DNA from 2 places in the Brevibacterium zhoupengii genome. Region 2 is predicted to be linked to the other one. Evidence: predicted binding sites of a transcription regulator. Region 2 holds the regulator's gene; the other holds the start of a gene.
What was found. Region 2 encodes LexA, which represses DNA repair genes until DNA is damaged. Its sites were predicted from a motif close to TCGAACANNTGTTCGA; they were not measured.
Positions count from the first base shown of each region.

Region 1 (3,414 bases), 840 kb from region 2:
GTCATCGTGGGATACGTCAACAATCCAGCAGGCCATGCCGCACTCGACAAGGGGATCTCGGAGGCGAAGAAAGACGGTCTGGAATTGGTCGTCGTCAACGCTTCCCGATCATCAGATCGCAGCGATGCCTACCGCCTCGGCGAGGGTGAGATCAAGTCGGTCCAGGAGTATCTGTCGCGCTCCGGAGTTCAGGGACGAGTGCTGACGAGGGGCAGCGAGTACGATCCCGCGGAACAGATTCTCGATGCCGCCGCCGAGGTGGGGGCTGAGCTGATCGTGCTCGGGACCAGAAAGCGGACCCCAGTTGGGAAATTCCTCCTGGGATCGACGATCCAACGAGTCATCCTTGAAGCCGTATGCCCTGTCCTCTGTGTGAAGGCCAGCCGCTGAGCGCGTCATGAATGCGGTCTCATGAGGGGACTGAACTCATGACGAGACCGAGCTCATGATGGTACTGAACTCATGATGGTACTGAGCTCATGATGAGTTCGGCGTTGATCTGCGCACCGACCAGGACGCCGCTGGTCGCGCTCGCCACCACCATGGCCGAGATGTCGGCGCTGTTTCCCACCGCCCAGACGCCGGGCACATCGGTGGCTCCAGTCGCCTCGGCGGGAATGGACGAGCCCATACCCGACGGGTGGTCAACGACGGTGCCGCCGAGCTGTTCGAAGATCTCGCTGTTCGCGCGGAAGTAAGGACCAACGGCCAGTGCCCCGACGGTCATGGTCTCGTTCTCTGCAGTCGCCCCAGCCTCATTGCCTCGCGGTGCGGCGCTCGAGGTGTGGCTGCGTAGCGTGACGTCGGTTCCGCTGTCGGTGCGTACTACCGCTTCGACGGCCGCATCGACGTAGGTGATGCCGAGCGATTCGAGCATTCTCGTCTGTGCCTCATCGGGTTCCGGAGCATCGTGGCGTATGAAGGTGACGTGGTCGCTGAGCTGGGAGAACAGCATGGCCTGGTGATAGGACATGGAGGTAGTGCCGATGACGCCGATACGCTCCCCACGGACCTCATAGCCGTGGCAATAGGGGCAGTGGATGACGGTTTCGCCCCACCCGTCCGCGAGCCCAGGGATATCGGGAAGCACATCCGTGAGGCCGGTCGCGATGACGATTCGCCTCGCCTCGATGGAGACACCGACAGAAGTCTTGAGGATGAAGCCCGTCGGCTCGGACTCATCGGTTAAGTGCTGGGCGCGCTCCGCACTGAGGACTGTGGCGTCGACGAACCGGACGCCATACCCTTCAGCCTCTCGACGTCCCTTGGCCACGAGTTCGAGGGGGTTGATTCCTTCTTGACCGAGGACGTTGTGCGCGTGCGCGCTCGGCGCATTGCGCGGCGAGCCAGCGTCGATGACGACGACACTGCGCAGTGAGCGGGCCAAAGCGATCGACGCGGCCAGACCACCAGCGCCACCACCTATGACGGCCACCTCGGCGATGAGGGTCTGTGGGTCGCGACGGTCTTGTGGATTTTCAGTGACGAGAGGGTCTGACATGGCGGTCCTTCTGTTGAGGGGCAAGGATTCGGGTACCTCAGAAGTCTGATCTGAAGCCCGTCAGTGACGCAAGATATTTTGCTGATTTGGCAAACTGTGATCGATTGCGTGTCTGACTCGAGGCGCGACGCAGGGTGAATGCGCCGAGGTGTGGGGTCGACCCACTGAACGGAATAGAAGATGACGAGTGGCCTGAACTGGAACGATTCGATCTCTTATGAGATTAGCGGTTAGAACTAGATCGAACACCACAATAAAAAACTTTAAAAAATAGAACAAAACTATAGACACTATGCTAATGATGCGCGTAAAATTGGAATCAAGCGGACAACAAGGCAGTTGACGAACGGATTCCGAGATCATGACTCTCACCCCCGACCGCAAGCGCGACAGGCAGAATAGGCGTGACGAACCCGCCTCACCTGCTGCGCCCGGTGGCGAGAGTGCGGCTGAAGATCGCAACGAGACTCGCACGTATCGAGAACTGCTGCGCGAAGCAGGCCTTGACCTTGATGGTCACCCACTGGCCGATCGCTTTGATGAAGTGGCCACGCCACCCCCAGATGATTTCGAGTTTGTCGATGCCGAGCATCCACTCGAATCCGGTGCTCCCACCAGCGCTGTCGAGTCATCAGACGATGAGCTGCGGGATCGTTGGGTTGGTCGGAACCCGTGGCAGGCGAGTGCTGATGATCCGGACGCGCGAGCCGAACTCAAAAGGCGTGCGGCAGAGATCGACGCCGAAAAAGAAGCGTGGATGCACAGGAAGGTCGAGGGGCCGGAGGCTGAGCGCGGTGTTGATGAGAACGGGCCTGACGGCTGCGAGGCTGATGATTGGGCGACCACCCTCGGCGGAGCGCAGCCCAACGCTGAGCCCAAGCGTCAAGAAGCCCGAGACCGCACGGGACAGACCGGTGCGAACGGCACCGACAGCATGCCCGCATCCGACACTGGCCTCGAATCGGAGCATCCACTTCTGGACGAGTGCGCCTGGTCGGACTTGGCACGCATCGCTCCCGAAGTCGTCAGCAGCATCCAGGATCTTCGCACACTCGTCGGTGATCTCCATTCGTGCAATCGACCATTGGCCCCCGGCGAAGCGCTCACAGTGATGGATGGGCTGGAGACAGTCAACCGGCTGGTCGAATCACTCTCAGTCGTGACTCTTTCCGTGTTCGAACGAGTGGGAACTCCTCGAGACTACGGTGCAAAGACGACGAAAGCGTTGGTCCAGAATCGGCTCAACCTCTCAGAACGGGAGGCCTACCGGAGATCCGAGTTGGCAGAAAAACTGGGAGACCAGGTCAGTTTCAGCGGCGATCCGATCGCACCGGTTTGTCCCATAGTTTCTGAAGCATTGCAGAAGGGGTTGCTCTCGGCGACCCAGGCCAGCGCGATCATCGGGTGCCTGAGGCACCTTCCCTTTCGGGTCAGTCAGGAAGACCGTCTGGAAGCGGAACGAATCTTGGTCGAAAAGGCGCCCTCGGTGCGTGTGAAGGACATACAACAGCTATTCAACGAGATTCTCGGATGGCTCGACCCCGATGGTGAACTGCCTGACGAAGCGCCGAAACGTGACAACTTCTCAGTCAGCCTGCGCCAGCGAAAAGACGGAACCTGGGCGCTCAAAGGAGTCCTCGACGCAGTCACTGGCGGGATTATGAGCGGGCACCTCACATCGCGCATCAAAGTCGACAGCGAAGAAGCCCCAACAACGGCGCAACAGAGCGAAGCTGGCACTGGCACTGGCACTGGCACTGGCACTGGCACTGGCACTGGCACTGGCACTGGCGCAGGTACGGATGTCGATTCAGGTACGGACACAGCTGCCGCGGACGCCACCTCTGCCGCGGACGCCACCTCAGCCGCGGATGCCATCTCCGCAGCGGATCAGGAAGTGGTCGACGTATACG
Region 1 covers NZ_CP088298.1:3,679,559-3,682,972, reverse strand. The annotation lists gene LQ788_RS16755 (universal stress protein) at 1-390, shown strand, start outside; gene LQ788_RS16750 (NAD(P)/FAD-dependent oxidoreductase) at 461-1,501, opposite strand; gene LQ788_RS16745 (HNH endonuclease signature motif containing protein) at 1,863-3,414, shown strand, end outside.
Region 1: LQ788_RS16745 (HNH endonuclease signature motif containing protein) is a predicted target of LexA. The motif match lies at 1,602-1,617, and genes of this name have one in related genera.

Region 2 (3,414 bases):
AGGAGGTCGGCGTGCTCCAAAGCGGTGGACGCAAGCACCTGCGTGATCTCCGAGAGGTGGTAGGGCAGGCGAACCAGACGCAGAACATCGATGAGATCCGGTGACGCAATGGCATAACCGAGACGCAGTCCGGCGCAGGCGAAGGCCTTACTCATCGTCCGTGACACGACCAACCGGGGACGGCCGTCCAGCAGCGTCATGGCAGAGGCGCGTGCAGGTCGGGAGAACTCGGCGTAGGCCTCATCGACGATGACAATGCCTGAGCAGTTGTCGTAGGCGGCTTCGATGACGTCGAGGTCGATCGAGGTGCCTGTCGGGTTGTTGGGGGTGCACAGGAAGACGATGTCCGGGTTCACTGCGGCCACCTCGGCGGCGACGGTTTCCGCATCAAGCGTGAAGTCGTCGTTGCGCGCCGAGGCCTGCCAGGTGGCACCGGTGCCTGTGGTGATCAGGGGGTGCATGGAGTAGCTGGGGGTGAATCCGAGGACAGTGCGCCCGGGTCCGCCGAAGGCCTGCACGATATGGGAGAGGACCTCGTTCGACCCGTTTGCCGCCCAGATCATGTCGGAGCTGAGCTCGACGGACTGTCCGGCGCGGTCATTGACGCCCTGCAGATAGGTGACGAGATGCTCGCGCAGGTCTTCGAACTCACGGTCGGGATAGCGGTTGAGTCCGGCGAAGTGTCCGTCGACGGCTGAACGCATACTCTCGACGACCACATCGGGGATCGGATAGGCGTTCTCGTTGACGTTCAGCTGCACTGGCACATCCAGATGCGGAGCGCCGTAGGGCTTGAGGCCGACTAGGTCCGAACGCACTGGCAATGACTCGTTATTTCCCACCGCATCAGTCTAGCGTTTGGGCACATCCAAGGTCTGCCCCGGGTGCACCACAGGCGAGGACAGGTGGTTGATGTCGACGATGTCAGCGACGACATCGCGGGTGTCGCGGTCGATCCCGAGGTCCACGGCCACTGCCCACAGTGACTCCCCTTCACCGACGACGACTGCCTCGGCGTCGATGCCGATGTCCTCGGTCTCTGCTCCGGCGGCTGCCGAGAACGACTGTGTGGCGACGAAGAATGCTCCGCCGACGATGACGAGAGCGCACACCATGGTCCGAAGCAGGCGCATGGCCTGGCGTCCACGAGTGGTGAAACGCAGTTCCTGGTTCAGTGCAGACATCGCTTAACCTCTTTCCTTCGTACGATTCCACCCGTAATAGGTAGAACGTCTGTTCTATTCAACATGCCAATCGAACATATGTCCAGTCCAACTCGAACATTTATGCGACAATGAGAGAGAACCAGCGTTGTTGATTGATCTGAAAGAACCATCTCAGGCGGCACTGACACGAGAATTCTCGACGTGAGGATCAAGCGGTGGGGCCGGCGGGAATAGAACGAAGGGGAACGAGCAATGGTTCAGAACAAACGAGGGAGGGGCCGTCCCCGCAACGAGGACGTCGCCAGCGAAATCGCAGCCGCCCGCAGCGATGACGAGGACGTCTCGATTCCGGAAGGCTCCACCGGCGAGGGCGATTTTCGTCTGACCCCACGACAGCGTCTGGTCCTCGAGACCATCGAACGCGCAGTCGTGACCAACGGCTACCCGCCGAGCATGCGCGAGATCGGCAAGGCTGCCGGGCTGGCCTCGCTCTCCAGCGTGGCTCACCAGCTTTCCCAGCTCGAACGTCTCGGCTATGTCCGTCGGGACCCGAAGCGCCCGCGCGCCATCGAAGTGGTCAATCCCTTCGAAGAGGAAGAGGCAGAGCGGGCCAAGTACGAAGAGCTGGCCAACAACACCGTCCAGGTCCCCGTCGTCGGCCGCATCGCCGCCGGTGGGCCCATCTTGGCTGAGCAGGAGGTCGACGATGTCTTCTCCCTGCCGACACAGGTCGTGGGCTCGGGCGACATGTTCCTGCTCAAGGTCGTCGGTGACTCGATGATCGAAGCCGCGATCTGTCACGACGACTGGGTGGTCGTGCGCAAGCAGCACACCGCTGACAACGGTCAGATCGTGGCGGCCCTGCTCGATGGTGAGGCGACTGTGAAGACGCTCAAGCGCAAGGCCGGCCGCCAGTGGCTGCTCCCCCAGAACAAGGACTATGAACCGATCGACGGCACCTATGCCCAGATCATGGGTCTCGTCGTGTCAGTGATCCGTCGCCTCTGACTTTTCTCCCCAGGTCTTCGACCACTGAGGTTCCGATGACTGTGCCCCCGACCGATGACGGTCGGGGGCACAGTGCGTCTCGGGCTCAAATCAGTCGTCGGTGGCTGCCAGACGTCCCAGGCTGGACTTCACGAGCGTCGAATCCGTCGTCGGCCACATCGACGGCATCGAATTCACTAGGTACCCGCCGTAGCGAGCCGAGCGCAGGCGCGAGTCGAGCACGGCCACGACTCCCCTGTCCTTGGTTGAGCGGATCAGGCGACCCGCTCCCTGTGCCAGGCGCAGTGCGGCATGGGTGGCGCTGACGGCCATGAAGCCGTTGACTCCGCGGTTGTCGGCGTCTTTCGATCTTGCCTGCATCAGTGGGTCATCGGGCCTGGGGAACGGAAGCCGGTCGATGATGACGAGGCGGTTGGTCCGGCCCGGAACGTCGACTCCCTGCCACAGTGACATGGTGCCGAAGAGGCAGGCTTGGTCATCTGCGGTGAATTGGGAGACGAGTGAGGGCAGTCCGTCATCGCCTTGGAGGAGGATCGGGATGTCGAGCTTCGCCCTCAGGTGTTCGGCTGCGGCATTTGCGGCCGCTCGGGAGGAGAACAGTCCCAGTGCCCCGCCCTTGGAGGCGGTGACCAGTTCCTCAAGCTCATCCAGTGCCTGTTCGCTCAGGCCGCTGCGGCCGGGACGTGGGAGGTGGGCGGCGACGTAGAGGATGCTCTGTTTGCCGTAGTCGAAGGGTGATCCGACGTCGAGGCTGTCCCACTTGGGTGCGTCGGGGCCGAAGAGTCCCAGGGACGCTGCGACGGCGTCGAAGTTTCCACCCAGGGACAGAGTCGCCGAGGTGGCTACCACTGTTGAGTCTTCGAAGATCCCTGAGCGCATGGTGCCGGCCACGCTGAGCGGGGCGACGACGAGGTTCGTGGTCTCACGTTCGCGGAAGGTGCTGCGCGAGAGCCACACGACGTCGTTCTTGCCGGGGTCGCAGAACCGTTCGGCCAGTTCGAAGATCTCCTGGCAGCGGGCCTTGGCCATCTGCCGCCCGGCGTCGGAGTCCTCGGTCTTGCCGCCGATGTCGTTGATGATCTGTCGAGCGGAGTCACGAATCTGAGCCAGCGCGAGGGACAGTGCCTCGCTCATATTGAGGATCAGACCTTCGCTGACACCGCTTTGGGCGCGTTCGAGAGCTGCGGCCGCGGAGTCAAGCAGTGCGACGACGCCGTCCTGGACGATGGTGTGCTTGCGC
Region 2 covers NZ_CP088298.1:2,840,933-2,844,346, forward strand. The annotation lists gene LQ788_RS12895 (histidinol-phosphate transaminase) at 1-842, opposite strand, end outside; gene LQ788_RS12900 (LysM peptidoglycan-binding domain-containing protein) at 852-1,184, opposite strand; gene lexA (transcriptional repressor LexA) at 1,419-2,174, shown strand; gene LQ788_RS12910 (ATP-dependent DNA helicase) at 2,265-3,414, opposite strand, start outside.